Regions from separate parts of the Devosia sp. WQ 349K1 genome, predicted to be linked through region 1. Evidence: predicted binding sites of a transcription regulator. Region 1 holds the regulator's gene; each other region holds the start of a gene.
The links. Region 1 encodes PhoB, which activates phosphate uptake and scavenging genes when phosphate is short. Its sites were predicted from a motif close to TGTCATNNANCTGTCAT; they were not measured.
Positions count from the first base shown of each region.

Region 1 (7,478 bases):
CCGCTTCGCCGAGGTCGATAGTGCCGAGTTCAAGTTCTGCACGGGCGTTGAGCAGCTGCGAGAAGCTGGAGCCCATGGTGACATTGGCAGAGGAGCCTGATTCCGAATAGCCAGCCTGATGAATGCCAGCATAGGTCAAGGTGACGCTCGGAGTTAGGCGAGCGAAGCCGAGATACTGGTCCATGCCGAGTTTGATCGACGGACTGGCGAACATGCTAACATAGTTGGCATAGGCCGTTTCATACCCTGCTGCGACCGTGTTGTTGACGAAGCGGCGCGCGCTGTCATTGGCGGAAACGCCAAGTGTCGCGTTGATGTCGATGAACACGGACCCAACAGCCAGCGAGGCATAGCCGCCGCCGAGCAGAGATGTGACATCGAGTTCGGACTTGGAAACGGTCTCAACGTGGCCACGGCCGAGGCCAACGAAAAGCCCCGCGAGGCTCTCATCGGAGAGTTTTATGTCTGAGCCAACCAGTGCGCCACCTTGCAAGGACTTGGAGCCTGTCTTGCCCGAAGTGGGGGCGGTGAGTTCGCCATAAGCGCTGGCCCATGCTCCAAAATCGTCGCTCGGGGCAAAATCAGGGAAGTCTGGTGTCGCCGGGGACGGAGCATAGCCCAGAGCCGAGGTGCTGCTCGGCAGGCTTTGACGGCGATCGCCAGTATGGTTGGCGATATTGGATGTCACCGTGCTAGCAGTTTGAACGGTCGCGGTGTTGGCCGCTTCGATGGAGGCGGTGGAAACAACGGTGAAGGTTGTGTAGGTGCTCGTCGCGGCATCGCCATTGCGGCGGTGCTCTGTGGCTTCGGTTGTGACAGCGCGGGTATAGGCCTGGCCATGCGTTTCGATCTGATCGTCGCGCAACTCTCCAGTAATCTTGATAACGCCTTCAAGGCCGTTGCCGATTTCGAGAGAGCCCGTTGCAGCCTGCGAGAAGCGAATGCCACCAGAAACCACAGAGCCGGGCAAGAGCGTGAGTTTGCTATTGGCAAAACCCATTGCGAAAGCATCGAACTGTTCGCTGATTACGGTGCCGCTGTTGATAATGTGAACATTGGCGGCATTGGTTTGGATGCCATGGCTCTGGACGTAGCCGCCAGAAGAGGTTTGGTACTCTCCACCCTTTGCATGGATGGTCCCGGAGTTGGTGATGACAATATCACTTTGGGTCGTGGGGGAGTAGACATAGATACCGGCGCTGCCGTGGTCCGCTGTCCTAATGTTGCCCGTATTGGTGATGCGTGAACTGGTGCCGTAAAGGCTAATACCGTGGGATTGTGTGCCGTGGGTGATGATGCTGCCACTATTGTCCAACGTCACATTGAGCACATTATTGGCGCTGTTTTCGACCTGGATACCTGTGCCCGCCCAGCTGCCCTTGGTCTCAATCGTTCCGGTGTTGGTGAGTGTGAAATAATCACCAGTGGCGTAGACGCCATAGGAGCAGTCTTCGTAGGAGAAGATGCCGCCGTGATTGACCACTCGCGTGTTAGCTGCCAGCGTTTCCAGCGCGTAGGTGGCGGTTCCGCGATTTTCGATCGTACCGTAGTTCGTGGTCACCGTATCCAAGCCGGTGATGGAAATCACGTTGCTTGTGGAGTCCAATGTGCCGCCACTTGCGATAAAGAGCGTGTCCCCGGTCCCGGAAAGGCTCTGAGCGCCTTCGGTTTGACCATCACTGATGGTGATATCTCGGGCCTGCGCTGCGGTGATATTGGTAGCAGCAAGTAGGGCGACGATCGCCGGTACAACGGCAATTGGCTTGGACAACATGGTGGCGCGGCAATCCGCAGCTTTTGGTGCTGCTCAACAAATCAGGAGACACGAAGAATATTATGGTTAATCCTATGATATGAAAGGACTTTACCCGTCAAGCGTCTGATTTGGTGGATTGCGTTTTTGGGCCTCGTAGAACGCGCAAAACAGTTTCGATGCGCCGCGCGCAGAGAGATTTTTTGGCTTTTTTCTGATCACCGGCGACTTGCGGTGACCAGAAAACAGTGCCGAGTGTCAGACCTTGTTGTGCCTAAGGGCACGCGATCTAAGCCAGTTGCGAGAAGCGTTCGTCGAAGGAGTAGCCGGCGCCGCGCACGGTGCGGATGGGGTCGGCTTCCTTGCCACGGTTGATGGCGCGGCGGAGGCGGCCGATGTGGACGTCGACCGTGCGTTCGTCGACATAAACGTCATTACCCCAGACGCCGTCGAGCAACTGCTCGCGGGTGTAAACGCGGCCCGGATGGGTCATGAGGTATTCGAGCAGGCGATACTCTGTTGGGCCGAGGTGAATGTCTCGGGAGCCACGGCTGACGCGATGGGTGGTGCGGTCGAGTTCTAATTCACCGACCTTGAGCGCGTTGGTCACAAGGTTCGGGCTGGTGCGGCGGAGCAGGGCCTGAATGCGCGCGACGAGTTCGGGGACAGAGAATGGCTTGACGATATAATCGTCTGCGCCGGTGGTGAGACCGCGGACGCGCTCTTCTTCTTCGCCGCGTGCCGTGAGCATAATAATTGGAACGCGGGCGGTTTCTTCACGCGCACGGAGGCGACGGCAGATTTCGATGCCGGAAACTTCGGGTAGCATCCAATCGAGCAGGATCAGGTCAGGGACGCGTTCTGCGATGGCGTGGTGCGCTTCATCGCCGGTTTCCGCTGTGACGACATCAAAGCCCTCAGCCTGCAGATTGTATTGCAGGAGCAGGGAGATGTCGGCTTCGTCTTCGACAACAAGGATCGTCGCGGGCATGGGCGTGCTCCGTCAATCGGTCCCAAGGGACCGTTACTCAATATAGGGGATATTCGAAGAGTTCGTCACGCCGATTGGGCGGCGTGACGGAATTTGCGCTTAGGCTTTGATCTGCTGGCGATGGAGTTCTTGAACGTCGCTGGTGAGCTGCTTACCAGTCGAGAGATAGTAAGCGCGTTCAGCGATATTGGTTGCGTGGTCGCCGACACGTTCAAGGCTCTTGGCGCAGAACAAAAGCTGGGTGCACGAGGTGATGTTGCGCGGATCTTCCATCATATAGGTGAGGAGTTCGCGGAACAGAGAGGTGTGCATGGCGTCGACATCGTCGTCGCGGTTGCAGACGACCACGGCAGCTTCAGCATCGCGATTGGCGTAGGCGTCGAGTGCCTCCTTGAGCTGACCAAGCACGAGAGCGGTCATGTTGCGAACGCCGCTGTAGAACGAGGCCTGCAGGTTGATCGCTTCGAGCTTGAGCGATCGGCGGGCCAATTGCTTGGCCATATCGCCAACGCGCTCAAGATCAGACGCCACGTGGATGGCAGTGATGATCGAACGCAGGTCAGACGCCATTGGCTGGCGACGGGCGATCATGGACACGGCCATTTCGTCGATTTTGCGCTGCATGTCGTCGATGCGCTGGTCGGCGATGATGGTCACGTCGGCAAGTTCGCGGTCGAGCTTGAGCAGGGCGCGCGTGCCGTTTTCGACAGCCGTTTCCACCTGACCACCCATTTCGGCGATGGCCTGCGCAAGGGCGAGAAGTTCTTCGTTATACGAAGTAACGATGTGCTCTGTGCCGGTATTGTGTGGCATGGCTTTGCTCTCCCCTTAGATTAGCCGATACGGCCCATGATGTAGTCTTGGGTCTGCTTGTGGACGGGGTTGGTGAAGATGTCTTCAGTGTCGCCCTGTTCAATCAGATTACCCAAGTGGAAGAAGGCAGTCTTTTGCGAGACGCGGGCTGCCTGCTGCATCGAGTGGGTGACGATGACGATGGTGTAATTGGTACGCAGCTCGTCAATCAGCTCTTCGATGATTGCGGTTGCAATCGGGTCGAGGGCCGAGCAGGGCTCGTCCATGAGAATGACTTCTGGGCCAACGGCAATGGCGCGCGCAATGCACAGACGCTGCTGCTGACCGCCGGATAGGCCGGTGCCTGGTTCCTGCAAGCGATCCTTCACTTCGTTCCAAAGACCTGCCTTTTGCAGCGACGAGGTGACGATAGCGTCGAGATCGGTCTTGTTGCGGGCAAGGCCGTGAATGCGCGGACCGTAGGCGACGTTGTCGTAAATCGACTTCGGGAACGGGTTCGGCTTCTGAAACACCATGCCAACGCGGGCGCGCAGTTCAACCACATCGAGGTCTGGCGCGTAAATGTCCTGACCGTCGAGTTCGATTTTACCGCCAACCTTGGCGCCTTCGATGGTGTCGTTCATGCGGTTGATGCAGCGCAGGAAGGTCGACTTACCGCAGCCCGATGGACCGATGAAAGCGGTGACCGAGCGATCCGGGATGTCGATGGAAATGCCGTGCAAAGCTTGCTTGGCACCATAGTGCACGGTGACATCGCGGGCAGTCAGACGAATGGGATGCGCGATCATTTCAGACAGATCCGTATTGGCGCCGAGGGCAGTGTGGGGTGTCTTGGCCTTGGAGGCAAGGATATCCATTATGTGATCCTTATGCGCGCTTTTCGAGGCGAGATCTGAGGAAGATCGCGATCGCATTGAGGGAGATCATGAAGGCCAGCAGGACCATGATAGCGGCGGAGGTGCGGGCTTCAAAGAAGTTGCGGTTTTCGTTGCCCTGCCAGAGGTAGATCTGAACGGGGAGGGCGGTCGCCTGATCGAGCGGGGTTCCGGGGACCGACGCAACGAAGGCGTTCATGCCGATCAAGAGGAGCGGCGCGGTTTCACCCAAAGCCTGAGCGACGCCGATGATGGTAGCGGTCAGGATCGAAGGGAAGGTGACGGGAAGCACGTGGTGGAACACCATCTGCGTCTTGGAAGCACCCATGCCGAGCGCCGCCTGGCGCAGAGCCGGGGATACGCCTTTCAAAGCTGCGCGGGTGGCAATGATGATGGTGGGGAGCGTCATCAAGGTGAGGACGAGACCACCAGCCAAGGGGGCAGAGATGGGGAGGCGGAACCAGTTGATGAACACTGCGGCGCCCAGAAGACCGAAGACGATCGAGGGAACAGCCGCGAGGTTGTTGATGTTCACTTCGATCAGGTCGGTAAGGCGCGACTTGGGAGCGAACTCTTCAAGATAGATCGCGCTGCCCACGCCAATTGGCACGGCGAGCACAACCACAATCAGCATCATCCAGAGCGAACCCATGAAGGCACCCAGGAGGCCTGCCGATGCGGGAGCAGAGCGACTATCAACGCTGGAGAGCAGCGACCATGCAAAACCCTGCGTGATGGTGCCGTCTTCTTCGAAAATGTCGATGAGAGCACGCGCCGGGGCCGAGAGCTGTTGCTGACCGTCGCCCAAGCTGCGGTCAATATTGCCCTTGATCCAGTTATCGGCATTGGCCGAAGCGAGAAGCTCCATCTGCACGGTTTGGCCCATCAGGGATGGGTCGGCGACGAGACGCTCACGGACTTCGTGACGGGCGTCGGTCTCGGCAATGGTCAGGAGCTGGCGGGTGTCGATCTCATACCCTTCCGGCGCTGCTTTGCGCAGGGAGGCTTCGATGACGTTATTCCAGTTGAGCATGGCGAGCTTACGCTGCCAGGCCATGTTGGCAGCATGAAACTCAGCATCGGACTGACCGGCAGTGCGGACAGGGGCAGGCTCGATCTTGATCAGTTCAGGATCGTAGGTGATTTCCAGATGCAGGTTCGACTGCATGAACGCCGGAACGCCCTTACGCAGAACGTCGGTGAATAGAATGGCGACGAACCCAAGAGCCAGCGCAATGGCGACGACGCCAAAGCCGCGGAAAAGCTTTTCGGTGCGGTGACGGCGCGCCAGTCCATCGCGGACGCGTTTACGGCGTTCGGCGGCAGTGTCGAGGACAGTGTTGGTCATTCGTACTGCTCCCGGAAGCGACGGACAATGTAGAGGGCGACAATGTTCAGGCAGAGGGTCATGACGAAGAGCGTCAGGCCCAAGGCGAAGGCAACCAGCGATTGCGGGCCGGTGAAGTCGGTGTCGCCGGTCAGCTGATTAACAATCGACACGGTGATGGTGGAGACAGGCTCTAGCGGGTTGCCGCGCAAGATTGGAGCGTTACCGGCAGCGAGAACCACGATCATGGTTTCACCAATGGCGCGGGATACGGCCAAGAGGAAAGCGCCGACAATGCCCGGGAGAGCTGCTGGCAGAAGCACATTGCGGATGGCTTCAGATTGGGTGGCGCCGAGGCCGTAGGCACCATCACGGAGCGTACGCGGAACCTGATTGAGAATGTCGTCGGACAGGGAGGAGATGAACGGGATGATCATCACGCCCATAACGATGCCGGCGGTCAGAGCGCTGGTGGCGCTGACGGAGATGCCAATGGAGGCGCCGAAGTCGCGCAGGAAGGGACCGACGGTGACGAGGGCGAAGAAGCCATAAACAATGGTTGGAATACCCGCGAGGATTTCGACCACAGGCTTGATGACGGCACGGACTTTTTTATGCGCGTATTGGTTGAGGTAGATGGCGGTCATCAGACCGATCGGTACCGCAACCAGCATGGCAATGGCTGAAATCATCAGCGTACCGCCGAGGAGCGGGAGCAGGCCATAAGACCCGGCATCACCCGACCCGGTGGAGGAGAACTTTGGCGCCCAGACGGTGCCGAAGAAGAAATCGAGCGGATTGACGAAGGTGAAGAAGCGCAGCGCTTCACTGACCAGCGAGGCAACAATGCCTACGGTGGTGAGGATCGCGACGGCCGAGAAGGCGATCAGCAGCCAGGAAATGGCGCGTTCAACTTCGTTGCGGGCGCGTAGGCGCGGGCTGATGCGGCGGCGGGCAAGGTGTAGGCCGAGGACGCCCAGACCTGCTGCGGACGCCAGCATGATCAGAAACGAGAGAAGCTGGAAGCGGCCAAGATTTTCGCCTGCGGCTTGTTCAAACGGCAAAAGCTCGCCAGTGACACCGAAGCCAGAGGCAAGATCCTGAATGCGCTTGAGTTGGGCGTTGAGGCCCATTTGGTCGAGCCCCGTCAGAACATCCGTTGGGATCTGCGAGACCGTGAACCAGTGGGTGACGCCGGGGGAGAAAAAGGCCCAGATGGCCAGCACGAGAACGGCAGGCACCAGAGTCCAAATCGCGGCGAGGGAGCCGTGATACTGGGAACGAGAATGGACGCGAACGCCGTTTGGCGTTGCGAGAGCGCGGCTCTTGGACCAGCCGAGCTGGTAAGCAAGACCAAGCAGGACGATGAGTAATCCGGCAACGATCGCTGTGTTCACTTTGTGGGGTCCTTACTGGCCCTAAGAGATGCGGGCCGCATCAGATGCGGCCCGCTGTTTGGGAGAATTACTGGCCCAGGAAGGTAGCCAGTACTTCGGCAGTGACTTCTGCCGGCTGCGGGATCAGACCCGCGGATTCGAGAGTGCCACCCTGACCCGACATGCCTTCAGAGATGAAGTATTCGGTGAATTCAGCTAGGCCCGGGATCGTGCCGATGTGCTGACCCTTGACGTAGAAGTAGAGTGGACGGGAAACTGGGTATTCGCCCGCAGCAACGGTTTCGAGCGAAGGAACAACGCCATCAATGGTCGCGACCTTGAG
Region 1 is NZ_JAENGO010000001.1:1,040,575-1,048,052, reverse strand. Features, by position in the region: gene JHL21_RS04955 (autotransporter outer membrane beta-barrel domain-containing protein) at 1-1,774, opposite strand, end outside; gene phoB (phosphate regulon transcriptional regulator PhoB) at 2,043-2,744, opposite strand; gene phoU (phosphate signaling complex protein PhoU) at 2,844-3,557, opposite strand; gene pstB (phosphate ABC transporter ATP-binding protein PstB) at 3,578-4,345, opposite strand; gene pstA (phosphate ABC transporter permease PstA) at 4,425-5,780, opposite strand; gene pstC (phosphate ABC transporter permease subunit PstC) at 5,777-7,156, opposite strand; gene JHL21_RS04925 (substrate-binding domain-containing protein) at 7,224-7,478, opposite strand, start outside.

Region 2 (7,478 bases), on a different contig from region 1:
AGCCCCGCTGCGACGCTGAGTTTTGAAACACTCAGCGCGCTCTCGCGGAGGCGAGAAATCGCTTGGCTCGCCTTCGACATACTGTCACCGCGCAGCGCGAGCAGCGTTTCAAACGAACCAGCAGCGAGTGCATCTGTTGTCAGATCGCGCAGCGCCCGCATCAGATTTGCCTGCGCCCGATCCAGCGCCATGCGCTCAAACGGATCGCTAAGCTCAATCGCCTTGCCCTCGGCCATAAGGCCAAAAAGCTCAAACTGCCCAGCGACACTGAAATAGGCCTTCGCCGCCTTCGTGATGCTTGTGTTTGAGCGGTTCGCCACCAGCGCAATATCGGTTGCGTGGGCCATAATCGGCAGCTCCGCTATCCGCTGGGCTAGCTCTGATGGCACTCCATTCTGCGTTAATGCCGATACTTGCGCGTTGAGGTCGTCGCGCTGGCTGCTGGTCAAAAGGTGCCCCTCAGCAAGAAGCGTTTCGACGCCTTGGCGATAGGTTTCGACGATTGACGCAAAATCACCCGACAGCTCCGTGTTACGGATGAACCAGAGTGTTTCGCGCCGCAACAAATCGCGGATCTGATCATTAAGGGTGAGCTGCACCGCGCTCGACACACGACCATCAAGCCCGTCGATTGCCGCGATCAAAGCCTCCAAGCCAAAACTGTCGCGGACGGCAATATAGGCCAATGCGGCGTCAGCTGCAGTGGCACTGGTCGCAGCACTCAAGTCTGAAACAAAACTTGGGCCGCCGAAGTTGATCATCTCATTGGCGAGAACCGTCGCCACAACTTCACGCTTCAGCTGATGATTTTCCACCGCTTCGCCAAACCGCTCATTGAGCGCGGTCGGGAAATAACGGTTTAGTTCTTTGGCCAGGTAAGCATGGTCTGGGGCAGGGCCGTCAATCAAATGATCGAACAGCGAAAGCTTGGCATAGGCCAAAAGCACCGCCAGCTCTGGCCGCGTCAGCCCTTTTCCGTCGCGCGCCCGCGCATCGAGCGCCTCGTCACTGGGTAAAAACTCAACGAGACGGTTGAGCCGCCCCTCCGCTTCAAGAAACGCAATGAGCCCTCGGTGGGCCGCAAGTTCGCCAATCCCTGCTTGCTCCGATTGGGTCAGCGCCAGCGTCTGTCGATAATTGTTGTCGAGACACAGCTGCGCCACCTCATCGGTCATGCTGGCTAGAAATTGCACCCGGCTTTCCGCGTCCAACGCACCTTGCGCAACAACGGGCGACAGCGCGATCTTGATATTCACCTCAAGGTCAGACGAGTTCACACCAGCGGAATTGTCGATAGCGTCGGTGTTGATCCGCCCGCCGCCCATCGCAAATGCAATGCGGCCCAACTGCGTCACGCCTAGGTTTGCCCCTTCGCCCACCACCTTGGCTCGGACCGTTTCGGCCGCAACGCGAATGCCATCATTGGCGCGGTCGCCGACCTGTGCGTCATCTTCACTGGCCGCCTTCATGTAGGTGCCAATGCCGCCAAACCAAAGCAGGTCCACCGGTGCTCGCAGGATCGCGCGCATAACTTCGGCAGGCGTCGCTTCGGCCTTGAGCAGTCCAAGCCGCTCCTGCATCGCCGGGCTCAGCGGGATCGTTTTAGCCGCGCGTGAATAAACGCCACCGCCATCGGAAACGAGGCCCTTGTCGTAGTCCTGCCAACTGGAGCGGGGCAGGGCAAAGAGCCGCTTGCGTTCGGCAAAGCTTGTGACTTCGTCTGGGTTTGGGTCGAGGAAAATGTCACGGTGGTCAAAAGCGGCGACCAGGCGAATATGCTCGCTCAGCATCATGCCATTGCCAAAAACGTCCCCACTCATGTCGCCAACACCAGCCACGATGAAGGGCTCAGACTGCGTGTCATGCCCCATTTCGCGGAAGTGACGTTTCACAGCTTCCCAACCGCCGCGCGCTGTAATCGCCATTTTCTTGTGGTCGTAGCCGGCCGAGCCGCCTGAGGCGAAAGCATCGCCGAGCCAGAAGCCACGCGATATCGCGATAGAGTTGGCCAAGTCCGAAAAGCTGGCCGTCCCCTTATCCGCTGCAACCACGAGATAGGGATCATCACCATCGCGTCGCACCAGACTTTGCGGTGGCACCACCGCGCCCTTGATCAGATTGTCGGTCACATCCAACAGCGAGCCGATGAAGATCTTGTAGCTCTCGGTTCCCTCTTTCAGGAAATCCTCGCGCGCCATCCCCGCCGTCAGATGTTTAGGCACAAAGCCGCCCTTGGCCCCGACGGGTACAATCACCGCATTCTTGACCTGCTGGGCTTTGACTAGACCTAGCACTTCAGTCCGATAGTCCTCAGGACGATCCGACCAGCGGAGGCCGCCGCGCGCAATCGCGCCAAACCGCATGTGAATGCCCTCAACGCGCGGCGAATACACAGAGATTTCGCGATAGGGTTTCGGTTCAGTCAGCCCCTCAATCTTGGCGCTCTCAAACTTGATCGCCAGCGCCGGGCGGTCCGCCTGATAGGCATTGGTGCGCAGCGACGCTTCCATAAGGTTTTGGAACCGCGCGAGGATCGTGTCTTCGTCGAGCGAACTTGTCTGGCCGCGCAGGATCGACAAACGGCTCCGTGCGTCTTCGGCAGCACGAGTCGGGTCGCTCTGCGATGGATCGTGAAGCGCCGCAAACAGGTCGATCAAGGCACAGGCGGCCTCTCTCTGGGTCACCAGTACCTGCGCGATGTAGCGCTGTGAGAACGGCGTTCCGACCTGTCGCAAATAGCGCGAAAAGGCGCGCAGCAGCGCCACTTGCGACCAGGTGAGGGGAGTGGTGGTGATCAGCGTATTGAGTTGGTCGCTTTCAGCATCCTTGTGCCAAACAGCTAAAATCCCCGCTTCGATGTCCCGCGCCACCTGCGCAATGTCCGAGCGCGCATCGTCTCCCACTTCCAGCAGCATATCGTGCAAATATCGCACTTCGCCGTCGCGTGGGGTGATGGTGTAGCTGCGCTCATCAATCACGCGGAAGCCAAAGTGCTCCAGCATCGGCACACGATCGCTCAGCGGGATAGGCTGACCCTTTTTGTAGAACTTCAACCCCAGCGAACCATCGTTCTCGGCCCGTGTCCGCAGCCGTACCGCTATGTCCTCGCCCAGCCGGTTGAACACGCCGATATCCTCAAGCGCATCCTCTACGCTCGAGCGGCTCTGATAGGCGGTGGTGAACGCATTGCGCCAATCGCTGATATGCGCCGGGTCGCTCGCAGCGTCGGCCAGACGATCGCCGAAATTATGCGTCAGCGCCTCGATAGCGTGTTCCAAACGCTGTCTCTCGGGGCGCGGCGTCGGGCCACCATTGCGCCCGATAATCACATGCAGCCTGACGAGCTCGTTTTCGAGGAAATGCGGATAAAATGCCGAGACGCGCCCGTCGTATTCCTGCGCTAGGAATTGCGTGATCTGTGATCGCAAATCGCCGTCATAGAGATCGCGGGGCACATAGACCAAGATCGACACGAAATTATCAAACCGATCCGCCCGCGGTAACACGCGCACCCGTGGTCGGTCGTAGAGCGCAGCGATAGCTTCCGCGAACTCGGTGAGTTGCTCGGTCGAAACCTGAAACAATTCATCGCGTGGGTAGCTATTGAGCGCGCTGAGCAGCATCCGCCCCGCGTGAGCTAGCGGATCAACCGCTGAGCGCTGCATAACCTCGGCGATTTTTTGCCGGATAATCGGAACGTCCGTATGCGCCGCTGATTGCGCCTGCGCAGTATAGAGCCCGACAACGCGCAGCTCCCCGATTGGCTCACCGCTCGGCCCATAGCGCTTGATGCCGATGTAATCGAGATGCGCACGCCGATGAATGCGGCTGCGCAAATTGGCTTTCGTCACAAGGATCGGCTCGTCGCTTTTCGCAAAGCCAACCAGCTCCGGCGTCGAGTGGACATAGTCCGCCCCGCTGCGCACCACCTTAAAATTAGGCTCGTGGAAAAGGCCAAGACCAGGGCCATCGGCCTCAATCAACTCATCGCCCACAAGGCGGAAGTCTTTCACGCCCACAAAGATGAAATTGTAATGCGTCAGCCACTCGACAAACGCCTTTGCCTCAGCGGCCCCTGCCATTGTCTCAGGTATGGCCTGCGTTGCAGCACGCACCGCAGACAACATCGGCGATAGGTCGGTCACGGCGCTATGCACATCGCGCAGGGTTTGCGCAATCTCTTCGATCAATGCAGATTGATCAGCCACCGGATCAGTCTGGATATGCAAAACGCTTACTTGCCGCTCGGCCGCGCTTTGCGGGCGGACAATAGGATGGGCAAACAGGCGCACATTCCCGCCCCCGCTGCGCACTGCCGCTAACACGCTATCGACGATATAGGGCATGTCTGGAGAGATAATATCGAGCACCAGGGGCGCACCTGCGCCTGCTGGTGGGGTGACCCACAATTTCAGCTTGGTGGTGTCGATCTCTTGGAGACGCTGGTAAGTGTTCCGCAGGTCTGCCAGCAATACTGCGCTGTCTGCGCGCTCAAGATCGCTAGCGTCTATCGTCCTGAGTGCTGATTTGAGGAAGTCATTTTCACCGCTGTCGTCTGAATTAAACTGCTGAGATGTTTCTAGAATCCGTGAAATGACTTCGTCATTCATGCCGCTTGCTCCCTGACTCGCGTGCCAAGAGTAGGCCGGAAACGGACGATATGTCTCCATCGTCTGTTTCAAACGCCCATTATGCTACGGCACTTGTTTCATCAGAATGTCACATTGGGGCAAACTGTTTCTCAATTCGGCCTGAGAACGAATTGTTAAACGCTTGTTAATGCCGACCAGAGTGGTAGTGTTAGGGGGTAAAGTTCGGAGGCCCTCATGCGCCAACTCCAACGCTATGTCTCTTACGCAGCCCTCGCGGGCGCGCTGATCCTAGGCATCGTGGTCACGACCCACGCCGGTCCATTCTTCTGATCTCTAATGTAGGGTCTGCTGCGGCAGCGCTGCGAAATCTCGAGTATCGATCTCTGGCCCTTGCCAGAAGACGATGTAGAGCAGATCGCGCCCATCCTCGTCGGTGATTTCGATACAGCGCGGCACGCCGAGCTGTTCATGATCGCCTGCAATTCTCTCGATGATAGCTCGCCCCATCTCAGCAGCATTCTGCTCTGCGGCGTCGAGATTACTGTGTTCGCTGCCCACGTCATCGCGGAACAACTCGTCGTCTATGCGAAGGTTGAAATAAAAACGCGGCACGCTCGATCTCCAATCACCCAAAGATAACGCGACAGAGGGCAAAACCGTTGCCACTCCTGTGTTACCCGCTGTTTTTGGGCAGGGCATAGTTACGATTATGCCAAAGCAATGGTGTCGCTTTTGTGTTGGTTTCTGCCTCGATCAACGCTCCGGCAAACAGCACATGCGTTCCCGTTTCCATTGAACCGATCACTTCGCAATCCACTGTCATAGCCGCGCCCAAGAGTTTGGGATGGCCCGAGTGCCAGCGTGTCCAGCGCCCCACATCGAAGCGCCGCTCTGGTGCAAGCTTGCCGGCGAAAGCGTCTGCAATATCGCTTTGATCATCTCTGAGCAGCGCCAGAGAAAAACCGCCTGTTTTGGCAATCACATCCGCCAACCGGCTAACAATATCGATGGAAATCAAAATGGATGGAGGCTGCGCCGAAAGCGACATCACCGAGGTGACCGTACGCCCAACCATTTCATCGCCCCGTCTCGCCGTAACCACATGCACACTGGAGGCGAGGGTCGCCATAGCCTGCCGAAACTCTGCTTCGCCGACCGTAGAATTGCGTAACGGACGCATCCGCATGGTGTCGGGCAAATCGAATTCAGCAATCATCGGCGGGGACGGTCGTTTCGTGGTCAAAATGTCTACGCGGCTCGCGTTCGGTAAAGCGTTTGGCAGGTGATGCTCTGATGCCCATCGGCGGTCCGTTAGGCAGCAGATCAACGCTGCTCCGAGGTTTCAGATGTTACTCGCTTGCATACGGAGCTCAGAAACGGTATTTCCAAGTCATGCCTTTGAAAACCGTGCAGCAAGATAAGTCAAGCTCTGATCGTCAAGACGCTCAGTGGTCGCCCCGCAGCCCGTCGGAGCGTCTGTTGATGGTCCTGAAAATGCACGGCGAGCTGTCGTCTGCCGATGTTGGCGATAAGCTCGGAATCACCGGAGAGGCTGCTCGCCAGCAGCTTTTGCGCCTAGCGGCGGACGGTCTGGTCGAAGCGTGCCCGGTCCCCTCCAAAGCGGGCCGCCCGACCCAGATTTGGTCACTCACACCGGCGGCACAGTCCCATTTCCCGGATACGCACGCCGCACTGACCGTTCAAATCCTCGACATCGTGCGCGCCACCCTCGGTGAAGCCGCCTTGGACCAGATCGTCGCGCAACGCGAGGCCGATACGCTCAAGCTCTATTCTGCCGCCACCGCAGACCTCACCGCGCTCACCGATCGCGTCGACGCCTTGGCGCAGGCCCGCAGCACCGAAGGCTATATGAGTTCTTGGTCGCAGGCCGAAGACGGATCGATCCTGCTCATCGAGAACCATTGCCCAATTTGCGCTGCCGCGACGTCCTGCCAAGGCTTTTGCCGATCAGAACTATCGGTGTTCCAATCGGTATTGGGCGACGATGTTGCCGTTGAGCGGCTCGAGCACGTTGTCTCCGGTGGTCGTCGTTGCTCCTACTCCATTAGGCCCATTTCATCATGACCCAATCAGACCGCCCCGTTGGCACGCGCCTGCACCGCATAGGCTGGGATACGCCCGATGGCCTCAGCGAAGAGCTGATCCGCGCTGTCGTGGATGAGTTCTATGCCCGGGCGCGCAGGGATGATGTCGTTGGCCCGGTGTTCAATTCCAAAATCGCCGCTGACGAATGGCCTCACCATCTCAGTAAAATCGCCGACTTCTGGAGTTCCATGCTGCTCGGCTCCGGGCGCTACGATGGTCGCCCCATGCCCAAACATATGGGCATCCCCGAACTGTCGGACGCCCATTTCATGCGCTGGCTCCGTCTGTTCCGCGAAACCGTAACCGAGCTGTGTCCGCCCGATATCGCGGCCGTGTTCATTGAGCGCTCTGAGCGTATTGGCAATTCCTTCCGCATGAATATCTTCATGCGTCGCGGCGATGACATCACGCGTCTCGCCCCACTGCCACGAGAAGCCTCGCCTGTCTGGCGGCCAGAAGACTAAGGCACAAAACCCTCTTTCGGATCGCCCCCATATGCGCCACACATAGCTGGGTGGACACAAGGGAGAGCGAGCATGAGTTTTCGAGCACTGCTGACGAGCAAGACTGATGAGGCTGGCCTCGTCTCCCAACTTGTCACCCTCGACGACGCGCAACTGCCGCCCGGTGATGTCGTCGTCGACATTGATTTCGCCGGTTTCAATTACAAAGATGGCCTTTGCCTGCTCGGTAGAGGCGGTCTCGTTCGCAGCTTCCCGCACATCGCCGGCATAGATTTTTCGGGCATTGTTCGCGATAGCAAGGACGAGCGCTATGCTC
Region 2 is NZ_JAENGO010000003.1:167,481-174,958, reverse strand. Features, by position in the region: gene JHL21_RS06965 (NAD-glutamate dehydrogenase) at 1-4,610, opposite strand, end outside; gene JHL21_RS06960 (hypothetical protein) at 4,926-5,204, opposite strand; gene JHL21_RS06955 (flavin reductase family protein) at 5,266-5,835, opposite strand; gene JHL21_RS06950 (metalloregulator ArsR/SmtB family transcription factor) at 6,075-6,677, shown strand; gene JHL21_RS06945 (group III truncated hemoglobin) at 6,674-7,162, shown strand; gene JHL21_RS06940 (acryloyl-CoA reductase) at 7,235-7,478, shown strand, end outside.
Region 2: a site for PhoB is predicted at 4,707-4,723, ahead of JHL21_RS06965 (NAD-glutamate dehydrogenase). Genes of this name have one in related genera too.

Region 3 (7,478 bases), on a different contig from region 1:
CTCTATCGCGATGAATGGCTTCGGCAGGCGCGCGAAGGCCAGTCCGTTGACTATGCCGAAGACCAAGAAGCCGGCATTCACCGCGCAACGAGCCTGACCGAAATCGAAATCACCGGTGAGCGCGCGATTGCACACAAGAAGTTTGATGGCGAGATCAAGCGCGCGGATGGCGGGGTTGATCGCCTGAACTGGCAGACCGTCTATTTCTGCCGCAATGTCGGTGGTGAGTGGAAGCTGACCGGCTTTATCGGCTATCTCCCCTACCCGATGGGTAAGCTCATCTAATTTCCTAACTTCAGCCACCCAGCTCAGCGCCTTCCGTGCGAGCGGGTGGCGTCGGGCGTTTCGAACCGGACATTTTTCATGTCTTTTCTATCGCCACAACGCCTCGTCATGCTGGTCTTTTTCCTCCAGCCTGTCGCCTATGGCTCCTGGCTCCCCCGTATTCCAGAAATTCAAAATGCGCTTGGCATGAGCCATGCCGACTTGGCTGTCGCGCTGCTCGGCATGCCCTTGGGCACGTTGCTGACCTTGCCAGTGGCTGGGCCCATCGTTGGGAAAATTGGCGCCCGCAGAGCGATTCTGATTGGGTTTGTGTTCTATTCTCTTGCGGTGTTGCTGCCGGTTCTGGCGGCAAGTCCGCTGATGCTTTTTGCGGCACTGATGCTCGCCGGCTCGTCGATTTCGTTTGTTGAACTTGGCCTCAACGTTCAGGCGGATCTTGAAGAAAAAAGCTCGGGCAAATTGATCATGAATACCTCCCATGGCTTTTGGGCCGTGGGGATCATGGTGGGGAGCCTTGTCGGCTCTGGCTTTGCCGCACTTGGTGTGGCGCCGCAGCACGCCGTGCCGATGTTGTCGGCGCTGGTGTTGCCCATTGCCCTATTGGCTGGCGCTGCTTTGCCGGCATTGGCCGATACGGCAACTCAGCGCGACACCAAGAAATCGGCTTGGTCGCTACCGAGCCCTGCATTGATTGGTATTTGCCTGTTTGTTTTCGGCATCACCATGAGCGAAGGCGCCATGGCGGACTGGTCTGCCATCTTCCTGCGTGAAGCGCTCGGCGCTGAAGGCGGTTTTGTCGGTCTCGGCTATTCGCTCTTTGCCTTCATGGTTGCTGCAGGACGGTTTGGCGGTGATACGCTCAAGCGCAAATTTGGTCCTGTCGGGACGGCGCGCCTCTGCGGATCGCTCGCTGTGCTGGGCGGCCTGACACTGTTCTTTGCGCCGACAATCGAGATTGCTCTTCTCGGCTTTGGCATTCTGGGCCTTGGACTATCGGTTGGGTTCCCGCTGGCTGTGACTGCGGCGGCGGACATTGGCGACCGAGCGGCCTCAGCCAATGTGGCCGTCCTGTCCTTTGTTGCGCTCACCGGGTTTCTGGTTGGCCCACCGCTTATTGGATTTGTGGCGCAAGTCACTGACATTCGTTTCGGCATCGCTTGCGTTGTGCCGTTTCTACTCATCAGCCTATTCCTGACCGGACGCCTGAGAGAGCGTTCGGCAGTCAGCTCTACCTAAGGGAGGAAAAGCCATGCGTATTGCTGTTGCGGGCCTGCACATCGAATGCAGCACTTATAATCCGGTTCTGAACCGGCAGGCCGACTTCCGCACGCTGAAGGGCCCGGCCATGCTCAAGGACATCTATTTTGATTTCCTGACGCATTTCCCGGCTGAGTTCGTCACCATTTTCCACGCCCGCGCCATTGCTGGCGGCCCTGTCGCCCGCGACACCTATGAAACATGGAAGACCGAAATCCTTGGGGGGATTAAGGCTGCGCTGCCCGTCGACGGCGTTTACCTGCCAATGCATGGGGCGATGTTCGTTGAGGGCATGTTCGACGCCGAAGGCGACTTTATCGCTGCGGTGCGTGAGGTGGTCGGGCCCGATGTGCTGATTTCGGCGAGCTATGATTTGCATGGCAATGTCAGCCAGAAGATCATCGACAATCTCGACATGTTTTCGACCTATCGCACTGCTCCGCATATCGACGTGCAGGACACGATGCGACGGGCTGTGACCATGCTGGTGCGGGCGCTGCGGACGGGTGTGAAGCCTGTGCTGGGTTGGGTGAAGGTTCCGGTGCTCCTGCCAGGCGAACGCACCTCAACGCAGGATGAGCCCGCGCGCACCTTCTACACCACCATTCACGAGACCGAAGAGCCGATGGGCATTTGGGATGCATCGTTCCAAGTGGGCTATGTTTGGGCGGACGAGCCGCGTTCGACCGCTTGTGCGATTGTGACGGGCACGGACAAGGCGGCGCTCGAAGTGGCGGCGAAATCGCTGGCGCAGAAATATTGGGACCTGCGCGAGGAGTTTGTGTTTGGCATGGAGGTGGGCTCGATCGAAGAGTGCGTCGCCAAGGCCATTGCGAGCCCCACCGCTCCAGTTGTTCTGGCAGAGTCGGGCGACAACCCAACCGGGGGCGGCGTATCGGATCGTGCCGAAGTTTTGGCTGAGTTGATCAAGCAGAATGCTCAGGGCGTGGTGTTTGCTGGGATTACCGACAAGGCCGCGACGGAGGCAGCTTATGCGGCAGGTGTCGGGGCCAAGGTTCAGCTGCACATCGGCGCGAGCCTTGATCCGGCGAGCACGCCAGTCGATGCGGAAGCGGTTGTGAAATTCTTGCTGGAAACCGACGACGCCAAGCTGCGCGAAGCTGTGGTGACCATCGGCGGGATCGATCTGGTGCTCAGCATTCGCCGTCGCCCGTTCCACAACATCATCGACTTCACCAAGCTTGGGCTTGATCCGAAGACGGCCAAGATTGTGGTGGTGAAGTCGGGCTATCTGTCGCCGGAGCTGGGCCCTATCGCCAATCCGGGGATCATGGCGCTATCGCCCGGCGTGGTCGACCAATTCGTGGAACGCACTGAGCGCAAGCATACGCCGCGCCCGACCTACCCGTTCGACAAGAATTTCGCCTACACGCCAGAAATGAAGTGGTCTCAGCGCGCTCTTTAGTGCGCTGAGAGGACGGCTCGAAGTTCGAGCACCTTATCGCGGGAGGTGACGCGGCGGTTGGGGCTGACAAAGCCCAAGCGCTTCGCGCCTTCCGTGTCCTCTGCCGGAGCGCGCTCCGAGCACGAGGCGTGGACAACCGACACCGGCACGCGGTTGAGAATGCGACGGGCATTGACCGAGGACACGCCTGAACCCGGCATAATGGTGATCCGGCCCTTGGCGGCTTCATGCATCTTGGCGATGTCTTCAATGCCAGCTTCAGCGGAAAGCTGACGGCCTGACGTCAAAATCGTATCGAAGCCGAGGGCAATGGCCTGTTCGACTGCTTCTTGGACATCGGGCACGAGATCGACGCAGCGATGCAGTGTGCGGGGGGTGTCGCCCGCCATCTGGCAGAGGATTTCGAGGCGACGCATATCGAGCGAACCACTGGGCATGCTTGCGCCCAAAACAACGCCGAGATTATTGGTCCGGGCGGTTTCGATATCGCTGATCATAATAGCGAGATCGTAATCGTCGAAGACGAAATCACCGGCGCGGGGGCGCACCATCATGCGGACGGGGATCGGGGTGCTTGCGGCCAGTTTTGCCAAGCCCGCAAAGGGCGTGAGGCCGCCATATTCGAGCGATGAGCAGAGCTCGATGCGGTCAGCGCCGCCTTCGACTGCCGCTTGAATGCCCGAGAGGCTATCAACGCAAACTTCTAGCAAGGTCATACCACGCCCTCCGAATAGGCCAAGCTTGCAGCGCCGATGAGGCCTGCATCGACAGTCAGTTGGGCTGGAACGATGAGTGGTCGATCAAGCTTGCGCAGAATGCGCGGGCGAACGGCGGCGTCAAGCGCAGCCACAAGCTCGGGACTATTCCCCAGGCCACCGCCGACGGGAATAATGTCAGGGCCAAGCACGTTCACCAGCAGGGCGAGCGGGGCCGCGAGGAGCTCGGTGTAAAGCGTCATGGTTTGGGTTGATTGAGTATCGCCCTGCCCCCATGCGGAGACAATGTCGAGGCTCGAAAGCGTTTGGCCATGGATTTGCGCATGAAGGCGCTCCAAACCACGAGCGCCGCCGATGGTGTCGGTGCAGCCAAGCTGGCCACAACCGCACGCCATATGCGCAATTTTGTGCGGCCAGGCCTGGGTTTCAGTTTGGACGATGGTGGCGTGGCCCCATTCGCCCGAGAACCCGCCAGCACCGCGGATGAGGCGTCCATCGGCGACAATGCCGCCACCGACGCCTGTGCCAAGGATGACACCGAAGACGACGTTAAAACCCTTGCCCGCGCCCGCATGGGCTTCGGCCAAGGCGAAACAGTCTGCGTCATTGCCGACGATGACGGGGCGAGACAGCTTGGCGCTGAGATCTGGCCCGAGGGCACGACCGTTGATGCAGGGGATATTTGCAACCGTGGCGACATTGGTTGCCGGATCAACGACGCCAGCAATGGAAATGGCGATGGCTGAGCCCGTGGGTGCGCCGCCTTGGGCGATGAGTGCCGCGATGGCGTCGGCAAAGGCATCAAAGTCGTGCGCTGGTGTGGCGACGCGACCGAGCGAGACAATGTCCGTCGCACTGTGGGCAACTGCGGCCTTAATCGTGGTGCCGCCAATATCGAAACAGGTGATCATGAGACGCTGGCGACTTCCCTATAAGGCACGGCCGATGCTTACGGCGTGTGACATGGGTTTGCCTGCGCCGCAAGAGTCCGCAGCTTAATCCGGGCCACCGCGGCGTCCTGCACCCCATATTCGATCACAAACGCAGCCGCGACGGATGGTTGTGCACTGTCATGGTAACGTCACCAAAGCTTCAAGGAAGCGTCAAGCAGCATCGTTAGAGGAGCCATGCCCGCAGAAAACGTCGGCGGGTACGACACCAAATTCGGTGAGCTGAAACGGAAAAATCCGCAGCTCAAATGTCGTTCACGAAATCCAGTCTGGCGGGACTTGGGTCGATGCTGACCTGTCCTATGGGAGACAGAAGATGAAGACGATGAACCGCGCGGCACTTGCCGCTATCACCCTTGCCCTGAGCACCTCGGTTGCCTTTGCGCAGACCGAACTCAACTGGTGGCACTCCATGGGTGGCGAACTGGGCGAACGCGTGGAAGCGCTTGCTGCAGACTTCAACGCCAGCCAAAGCGAATTTAAGGTCGTTCCGTCCTATCGTGGCGAATACGAAGAATCCATGATCAGCACCATCGCCGCCTTCCGCGCTGGCGAGCAGCCGCATCTGGTGCAGGTTTACGAAGTTGGCACTGGCACCATGATGGCTGCCAAGGGCGCTGTTCTGCCAGTTTACGAACTGATGGCAGCACATGGCTCGAACTTCGATCCATCGGCGTTCCTGCCAGTCGTGACCGGCTATTACACCGACACCGAAGGCAATATGCTTTCGATGCCGTTCAACTCCTCCACCCCAATTCTCTATTACAACAAGACCGCTTTCGAGAAGGCTGGGCTTGATCCAAACGTCGCGCCAAAGACCTGGGCCGATATCGAAAACTTCGGCAAGAAGATCGTTGAATCGGGCGCTGCCACGTGCGGTACGGCCATCAGCTATTCGGCCACTTGGATCGGCACCGAAAACCTCTCGTCGCTGCACAACGTGCCATACGGCTCGCTGGAAAACGGCTTTGGTGGTCTCGGCACCGAACTGACCTTTAACCACGACCTCTCCGTTCGCCTCTGGGAAAAGCTGGCTGAATGGCAGAAGACCGGCATCTACCAGTATGGTGGTACCAGCGGCGGTTCGGACAATGCGCCACGCTTCTACGCTGGCGAATGCGCGATCTTCATGGGTTCCTCGGCTTCCCGCGCTGGCGTTCTTGCCAATGCCAAGGACTTTGAAGTTGGCTTCGGCATGCTGCCATACTTTGACGACGTCGACGGCGCACCGCAGAACTCCATCATTGGTGGCGCAACTCTGTGGACCCTGGCTGGTCACGAAGACGCTGAATACAAGGGCGTAGCGCAGTTCCTGAACTACCTCTCTTCAGCTGAAGTTCAGGCCAAGTTCCACCAGGAAACGGGTTACCTGCCTGTTACTCAGGCGGCTTATGAGCTGACCAAGAGCCAGGGCTACTACGACGCAAACCCAGGTTCGGACATCGCAATCCAGCAGATCAACCTCAACCCACCGACTGAAAACTCGAAGGGCGTTCGCTTCGGCAACATGCCGCAGATCCGTACCGTGATCGACGAAGAGTTCCAGGCCGTTCTCAATGGCTCGAAGTCTGCCAAGGAAGCGCTTGATAGCGCCGTTGCCCGCGGCAACGACATCCTTCGCGAATTTGAATCTGCCAATCAGTAAGCAGTCTTAATCCGGAAGGGCCGGCGAAAACCGGCCCTTTCTTTGTTTTGCGGATACGGCGGACGATGGAAACAAAACGTACGACATTCCCGAATAAGGGCCTGCCATTCTTACTGGTCGCCCCACAGTTGATCATCACGCTGGTGTTCTTCATCTGGCCGGCAGCACAGGCCGTCAAATCTTCTTTCGAACGCGCGGACCCATTTGGGCTTTCGACCAAGTTCGTCGGTTTAGCGCATTATGCGCGCCTGTTTAGCGACCCGCTCTATCTGGCCTCTATCGGCCGCACGGCGCTGTTTGCAGCATCGGTTACAGCCATTTCGATGGGCTTTGCGCTGATCCTGGCCGTTGCCGTCAGCCGTGTTATCCGTTCGGCACAGACCTACACCACGCTGCTGGTCTGGCCCTATGCTGTGGCCCCCGTGGTTGCGGGCATTCTGTGGTGGTTCCTGTTCAATAACGCCACCGGCATTCTTCCCTATTTCATGCGCTATGTGGGGATTGATTGGGATTCTGCGCTCAACGGCGATCACGCCATGACCTTGGTGATCATCGCTGCCAGCTGGAAGCAGATTTCTTACAATTTCCTGTTCTTCGTGGCTGGCATGCAGTCGGTTCCACACGCGCTCACCGAAGCTGCGGCGATTGATGGTGCGAGCCCATGGAAGCGGTTCTGGACCATTATCTTCCCGCTGCTCTCGCCGACCACGTTCTTCCTCTTCATCGTCAACATCAACTACGTGATGTTCGACACTTTCGCGATCATCGCGTCGACCACTGAAGGCGGGCCAAACCAGGCCACCAACACGCTGGTCTACAAAGTATACGCCGACGGCTTCATCGGTCTCAACCTGGGCTCCTCTTCAGCGCAGTCCGTGGTCCTGATGCTCTTCGTTATTGTCCTCACCTTCGTGCAGTTCCGCTACGTGGAACGCCGCGTGCAGTACTAAGGCCCACTCATGGTCGAAAACCGTCCATTTCTCACCATCCTCACGCACCTCGTTTTGGTGCTGGGGGTGCTGATCATCGCCTTTCCTGTCTATGTCGCGCTCATCGCGTCGACCCACGACGAGGCCACGCTAAACATGGCAGCGCCTTTGCTGCCAGGCGGGCATTTGTGGGATAATCTGGTCACCGTCTGGACCTATGATCCGCCGGGCCTGCCGCCATTCTGGACCATGGTCTGGAACTCCACGATG
Region 3 is NZ_JAENGO010000003.1:359,399-366,876, forward strand. Features, by position in the region: gene JHL21_RS07815 (hypothetical protein) at 1-285, shown strand, start outside; gene JHL21_RS07820 (MFS transporter) at 364-1,521, shown strand; gene JHL21_RS07825 (M81 family metallopeptidase) at 1,535-2,968, shown strand; gene JHL21_RS07830 (copper homeostasis protein CutC) at 2,965-3,684, opposite strand; gene JHL21_RS07835 (ROK family protein) at 3,681-4,595, opposite strand; gene ugpB (sn-glycerol-3-phosphate ABC transporter substrate-binding protein UgpB) at 4,960-6,279, shown strand; gene ugpA (sn-glycerol-3-phosphate ABC transporter permease UgpA) at 6,345-7,229, shown strand; gene ugpE (sn-glycerol-3-phosphate ABC transporter permease UgpE) at 7,239-7,478, shown strand, end outside.
Region 3: a site for PhoB is predicted at 4,753-4,769, ahead of ugpB (sn-glycerol-3-phosphate ABC transporter substrate-binding protein UgpB). Genes of this name have one in related genera too.

Region 4 (7,478 bases), on a different contig from region 1:
GTAGCCAGCCTGAGCGCCGAGGTTGAAGCCGCCGCTGTTGTGCTTGCCACCAGTTGCGCTACCGGCGACGACGCCGCCTTCGATTTCGGTCTGACCGAAGGCATAGCCCCCGTTCACGCCTGCGTAAAAGCCGGTCCATTGGGCAACGGACGTCGCAGCGAACATTGGCGAAGTGGTGTTGCTGTTCCAATTGAGGTCAGCAGCGTTGGCGGCAGCTGTGCCTGCCAGAAGTGCGAGAAGAGCGATGCCCGAAAGTCTCATGATGGCCTCGACGTTAAAAACTTCCCGCAAAATCGCGCTAATCTCTTAACGCCTCGGTAAGCAACGTGGTTAACGTCGAAGTTTGTTCATCACGTTCGTGCTGGCTTTGTTAAGCAGCGTCGGTAACCAAACCTTCGGCCAAGCCATATTCATGGAGCTTGCGATAAAGGGTCGAGCGGCCAATGCCCAAGGCTCTGGCGACACGAGACATGCGACCGCCGTGGTGCTCGATGGCAAACTGGATTGCGTCACGCTCGATGGCTGCTAGGGACAGCAAGGCCCCGCTGTCGTTCAGGAACCTGTCGGGAGCGGGTGTGCTCAGGATATCCACGCGCACGCGAGATGGGGCGTCGTCGATGTGGGTTGGATTGCGCGGAACCGGGGCCAGCGCAACGCTGCGGAATGCTTCTTCGCGCCCGGCAGACTGGGCCAAGATCTGGGGGAAATCGGCAGGTTCGAGGAAGGCGCCGTCGGTGAGCACAATGGCGCGATAAACCGCGTTTTCGAGCTGACGGACATTGCCAGGCCAATCATAGCCCATAAGAAGAGCTTGCGCTTCAGCGGTGAGTCCCAAGATGCGCTTGCCAGCTTCAGCTGAGAAACGGGCAATGAAGTGGCTTACCAGTGCGTTGAGGTCTTCCATTCGCTCGCGTAGCGGCGGGGTATAAATGGGGAAGACGTTGAGGCGGTAATAGAGATCTTCGCGGAATTCGCCCGATTTGGCGAGATTCAACAGGCGCCGGTTGGTCGCCGATATGAAGCGAACATTGACGCGCTCAGGGCGCGTTGCGCCGATGGGCTCTATTTCGCCTTCTTGTAGGACACGCAAGAGCTTGACCTGCGTTTCGAGTGGCAGCTCGCCCACTTCATCAAGGAAGATCGTGCCGCCATTGGCTTCAGCGAACTTGCCGCTCTGATCAGCATGCGCGCCTGTGAACGCGCCCTTCTTGTGACCAAACAGGACCGACTCGACCAGGTTCGGGGGAATGGCACCGCAATTGACGGTGACGAAAGGTTTTCCGGCGCGTTCGGACGTGCCTTGGATGATGCGGGCGACAAGTTCTTTGCCCGTACCGGTTTCGCCTTCAATGAGGACCGGGATCGCGCTCTTGGCGGCTTTGCCACAGAGGGTAATGACGCGCGCCATAGCAGGGGCTGCGGCGATCATATCCTTGTGGCTGAAGGTGCCAGATTTGCGGGCGTGCTCGGCGCGGATCGCCGATTCGAGCGCATCCAGTTTCATGGCGTTGCGCAGCGAAATAACCAGACGCTCGGGGCTGACGGGTTTGACGAAATAGTCCGCCGCGCCCTGACGCATGGCCGAGATAACGGTTTCAAGTGAGGCGCTTGCGGTCTGGACAATAACGGGGGTGGTCATGCCCTCGCGGCGCATCACTTCCATAACGCCCATGCCATCGAGATCTGGCATGACCAGATCGAGAATCATCGCGCCGATTTTGCGATCTTCGCGCAGGATGGAGAGCGCCTGTTCGCCACCGGTGGCGGTCAGCGGTTTGAACCCGGCACGGTTTGCAATCTCGGCGGTGAGCCGCAACTGGACCGGATCGTCATCAACCACCAGAACACGCGTCATGAACCTATTGGCCTTCCCGTCGCAGGACACACGAATCGCTGTGTGCCACTTTGGGAAGACGATGAAGGTCTGCCCTTAAGAGGGCGTTAATCCTATTGATTTTGCTTTTGTTTACTAAAATGAAAAAGGGTCCCGGCTGTGCCGTGACCCTCCAGAGAAACTCTGCCTTTCGTAGAATTTATTGCCGCGTGGCGCCCTGGAGACGGTAAAGTTCGTCCTTCACTTCGAGTTTTTTGCGTTTGAGCGAAGCAACCATCAAATCGTCTTTGAGGCGATTTTGCATTTCAGAATGGATCTGCTTATCCAGTTCCTGATGGCGCCGCTCGAGCGCTGCGATGTGGCCTTCAGTCGTCATTAAAGAACTCCTTTCAGCGTGTTGGACTTGGGTATCGTCACAAATCTTTCATGCTTTGTCGACACCCATGCGGCAGTCCTCGAAAATGTGATGCATTTTCCATGATCATGGGCTAACCAGAGGTAACTGATATGCCCACAAAGTTGGTGCGTGAATGCTGCCCCTGACTAAGGAAATTGAGGCCCAGTTCGGTCTTGAACTGGCAACAAAACGCCAGGAACATGCCGATTTGGACGCTGCGATCCTGACTTTAACGCAGTCTCAAATGGCCGATCAAATGCTGATCCAGCGGCTCAAAAAGCGCAAACTGGCGCTCAAAGACCGTATCGCTCAGCTCGAAAATATACTCTTGCCTGACATCATCGCTTGAGGCCTTGGCTGCTTGAGTTATGGCCAAATCTGGGCTAATGCCGCGCTTTGTGGAGCGCTCTGAGGGACACGCCATGCTCAAGCCACCCGTCGCCATTGTTATGGGCAGCCAATCTGATTGGCCAACTATGCGGCTGGCCGCAGAAACCCTCGAAAGTCTCGAAGTCGAATATGAAGCGCGCATCGTTTCGGCGCATCGTACGCCTGAGCGCATGGTCGATTTTGCCACCAACGCCAAAGCTGAGGGCGTTAAGGTGATTATCGCCGGTGCTGGTGGCGCGGCGCATCTGCCGGGCATGATTGCCGCGATGACGACACTGCCTGTGTTCGGCGTGCCCGTGCGCTCCAAGGCGCTTTCGGGCGTCGATAGCCTTTATTCCATCGTGCAGATGCCGGGCGGAGTTCCTGTTGGAACACTCGCCATTGGCGAGCCGGGCGCTATCAATGCGGCGCTGTTGGCGGCAGCTGTCTTGGCGCTGAACGATGATGAACTTTCCGATCGCCTCGAGGCGCATCGCGCCCGCCAAACGGCGTCTGTGCCCCAATTTCCCTCTGATACTGAGTAGTCGTCCGTGACCCAAGATTCCGCGCTGCCCGCTGGCTCCACTATTGGTATTTTGGGCGGGGGGCAGCTTGGACGCATGTTGGCTTTGGCTGCCGCAAAGCTGGGTTTGAAAAGCCACATTTATTGCCCGGACCCACAGAGCCCGGCATTTGATGTGACGCCTTTCAAGACGGTGGCGGCCTATGACGATACGGCCGCGCTCAAGGCCTTTGCCAGCCAGGTCGATGTCATCACCTATGAGTTTGAGAATGTGCCTGCTGCAACAGCGGTAATTCTCGCGGGGCTGAAGCCGCTGCGTCCCGGCGCAAAAGCGCTGGCGATCTCGCAGGATCGTCTGGCCGAGAAGGGCTTTTTGGCGTCCAAGAACATTCCGGTCGCGCCTTATCGCGCAATTCATTCGCTTGATGATTTGAAGGCGGCGGCGGCTGAGGTGGGCCTGCCGGCCGTGCTCAAGACCACGCGTCTCGGATATGACGGCAAGGGGCAGCGTGTGTTGCGGGACGCTTCGGAGCTTGAAGCGGCGTTTAATGCGCTCTCGCCGCACCCGCTGGTGCTTGAAGGTTTTGTGCCGTTCAGCAAGGAAATCTCGGTCGTTGTTGCTCGTGGGCTGGACGGGTCGGTCAAAAGTTTTGACCCGGCGGAAAACGCCCATCGTGACCACATCCTTTACACGTCCACGGTCCCGGCCGAGTTGCCGATGATCGTCGAGCGGCAGGCGGGCATGATCGCCAAGGCGATTGTTATCGCGCTTGAATATGTGGGCGTGCTGGGGGTCGAGTTTTTCGTGGTCGAGACGGACGGCAAAACCAGCCTGATCGTCAATGAGATCGCGCCGCGGGTGCATAACTCGGGCCATTGGACCGAGGCCGTGTGCCTGACCGACCAGTTTGAGCAGCATGTGCGGGCCGTTGCAGGCTGGCCTTTGGGCAATCCGCAACGCATGGCAGACGTCGTCATGCAAAACCTTGTCGGCGATGAAGTCGACATGGTGCCCAATGGGCTTGATGGCGATACGCAACCCCACCTCTATGGCAAGGCGGAAGCGCGGCCCGGTCGCAAGATGGGCCACATCAACCGCATCGTGCGCAGCTCGGTTTAACGGGCGAGAAGCGTCTTAAACGCCGCAATCACTGGGGCGGGGTTCTCCATAGGCGGCAGGTGCCCTGCATCAGGGAAGACCGACAATTCGGCGTGGGGAATGGCTGAAGCCATTTCCTTGGCCAAGTCCAGTGGCGCCATTTTGTCGAGCGCACCAACGCCCACCAAGGTTGGGACGGCGATAGCGGGCAGGGACGGCAGGGAGTCGATGCGGCTCAGAATGGCGTTCTGCTGACGGATATAGACATCTTGCCCGACGCGTTCGGACATGGCTTGAACCTCGCCTGCCAAGGGCGTGCCCAAATGATGGGGCGCGATGAGATTGCCCAAGAGACCACGCGACACGCCGATGAATTTGCCCTGACCAACCATGGCTATGCCCTTGCGGCGCGTGTCTTGGCGCTCTGGCGTATCAGCGCGCGCCGATGTGTCCAGTAGGGCGAGGTGGGTGACGCGTTCAGGGGCCTGACGCATAATTTCGAGCGCCACATAGCCGCCCATGGAGAGGCCCGCCAAGGCGAATTTATCTGGCGCCGCAGAAAGTGTGCGAGCGGCCATCGCCTTGATGGTGTCATCCAGACGAAGGTCGGCGACCATTGGCGCAATAGTGTCGCTCAGCCCATCGATGACATCACGCCACAAGCGCTGATCGCAGATAAGGCCAGGCAAGAAGACGAGGGGGCGATACATGGGGTGCACTTTCGTTTGGAGGTGGTGCTGTAACAATGCTGGCTCGTATGTAGCAAGTTGAGGGTCGCAACGCCCGGAAACTATGGACATATTTGGAGCGTTGTTGTATAGAGCCCGCCATTCAGGCGGTGCGGGCGGTGGGTTGTTTCGATCGGCGCGCACATGTTCAACACATTAGCCAAGCATTGAAGGGGCTGGTTACCTTTGCAAGTAGTCGTTCGCGATAACAATGTTGATCAGGCGCTGCGCGCGCTCAAGAAAAAGCTGCAGCGCGAAGGCGTCTTCCGTGAAATGAAGCTGCGCAACTACTTCGAGAAGCCTTCGGAAAAGAAGGTTCGCCGTAAGGCCGAAGCTGTTCGTCGCGCCCGCAAGCTGGCTCGAAAGCGCCTACAGCGCGAAGGTCTGGTGGCTGCACCGACGCCAACGCCACGGTAAAGCCTGACCGCTCAAGAGAATTTTGAAAGGCCGTCTCCAAGGGGAGGCGGCCTTTTCGTTTGTGGTTACGTGGCCACCTTCAGGCGCTTTTTGTCGTACAGCGCCAGTGCGATGATGAGCACGGCGATGATGGGGAGCTCGACCATCATGGCTGTACGGGCGTTTGGGAAGAGGGTGCTGCCAATGAGCGAGCCGACGAAGCCTCCGCCCATTTGTAGAAATCCGCTCATGGCGGCGGCGGCGCCCGCGATCGTGCCGAAACCAGCCATAGCGGCGGTTGTGACGCTAGGGCCGATCAGCGATAGGCCAACCATCCAGATGCCGACCGGGACCATGATCGAGAGCAGGCTGGTCGGGATCAGGGTGGGGAGAATGATAAAGCTCAGGCCCGACAGACCAAATGCCACGAGGGAAAATGTGACGATCCGATCAGCCGTGGTGCGGCTGGCGAGGGCTCCGGCAACCAGATTGCCAATGGTAAAGCACCCGGTTTGCACCAGCATGGCCATAGCGAATTGGAAGGGCGTGAGACCCAGATCGTTGATGAGGACGAAGGGCAAAAGCGCCGTGAACCCGTGGAAACCACCAAAGGTGAGACCGAGCAAGAGCGCAGGGACCATGAAATCCTTGGAGGTCAGCAAGGTCTTGTAGTTTTTGAAAATAATCGACGGACTGAACGGGATGCGGCGCTCGGGGGGCAGGGTTTCGCGGCTCGAAAAACCCAGCAGTGCCAATATCGCCAAGCCGAAGCCCGCCATGATTACGAACATAATGTGCCACGGGCCAAAGGCGAGGATAACGCTGCCTAAAGTGGGCGCGACGGCGGGCGTGACGGTGAGAATGAGATTGACCATCGTCAAAATGCGGATGGCTTCGGCACCGACGAATTGATCGCGCACCATGGCACGCGATAGCGCTACGCCGGCTGAGACGCCGAATCCCTGGACGAACCGTCCCACGAACAGCATCTCGATATTGGGCGCGAAGGTGCACAGAAGGCTACCCAGCACATAGATGCCGAAGAACACCATGCCGATACTGCGGCGACCGAACCGGTCGGAGAGGGGCCCACAGAGGAGCTGCGCGAGGGCGAAAGAGGCGAAGTAGACGGTTAGAGTGAGTTTGCCAGCGTTTTCGCTGATGGCCAGCTCTTGGACAATGGTGGGCAGAGCCGGTTGATATAGGCCTAGACTTAAGGGGCCGGTCGCCACCATGAGACCGCCGATAATGGCGGTACGGCGGGCAGACATGCCCGCCAGTTTGGTTTCACTCACTTGGTAAGTGCTCTTTCAAAAAACGGTTCGGCTTGCCCCCAAATCCCTGCGGCCCAGAGGTCGCTGTGGTCAGCGCCGGGGACGATCCAGAGTTCATCCGGATTGGGTGCGAGGGCATAAAGGCGTTCGCCGTTGCTCACGTCGATAGTTCTGTCTGCGGTCCCATGTGCCACAAGCACCGGAGCGGAAACAGTTCTGATCCACTCATTGCTGGGATACTTATCTTGCATGACTAGGGCGACAGGCAGGATGGGATACCATTCTGCGGCGACGGTGACCGCCGAAAGGAATGGCGTCTCTAAGAGCAAGGCTTTGGGTTGGCGTAAGCTCGAAACATAAGTGGCCGGGCCGGTGCCGATGGAGCGCCCCCATACCATGATCGGGTCGCCTTTGGCGGCAGCCCAATCGTAGACGGCCAGAGAGTCCGCCAAAATATTGGTCTGGTTGATCTCGCCTGGCGAGGCCGGGAAGCCGCGATAGTCAAAGGCTAAAAACCCGTAGCCAGCCTCAACCCAAGTTTCGTAGCGCTCGTATTCTTCCGAGAAGCTGCCTGTATTGCCCTTGTAGAACAGGATGAGGGGCTTGCCCTCTGCAGGTGGCTGATACCAGCCGTTGACGAGAGTGTCGGCATCGCCAATGGAAATGGTTTGTGCCTCGGTCAACGCTGTGTCCGAAAGCGGGATCAGAGTGCCGACAGGGTCGTACTGAAAATTGCGCTGGTTGAAATACATATAGGCCGTGGCGCTGAGGTAGGCCAACGCCGCAAGGGAGACCAGAGCAATTGCCGCAACGCGAATGATCTTCATCGGAGACGTCCTTGGCTGAGCTGCTCTGGTC
Region 4 is NZ_JAENGO010000004.1:248,552-256,029, reverse strand. Features, by position in the region: gene JHL21_RS10135 (outer membrane protein) at 1-261, opposite strand, end outside; gene JHL21_RS10130 (sigma-54 dependent transcriptional regulator) at 371-1,855, opposite strand; gene JHL21_RS10125 (YdcH family protein) at 2,034-2,210, opposite strand; gene JHL21_RS10120 (YdcH family protein) at 2,365-2,580, shown strand; gene purE (5-(carboxyamino)imidazole ribonucleotide mutase) at 2,654-3,145, shown strand; gene JHL21_RS10110 (5-(carboxyamino)imidazole ribonucleotide synthase) at 3,152-4,243, shown strand; gene JHL21_RS10105 (alpha/beta fold hydrolase) at 4,240-4,932, opposite strand; gene rpsU (30S ribosomal protein S21) at 5,137-5,367, shown strand; gene JHL21_RS10095 (multidrug effflux MFS transporter) at 5,433-6,641, opposite strand; gene JHL21_RS10090 (alpha/beta hydrolase) at 6,638-7,447, opposite strand.
Region 4: a site for PhoB is predicted at 2,246-2,262, ahead of JHL21_RS10125 (YdcH family protein). Genes of this name have one in related genera too.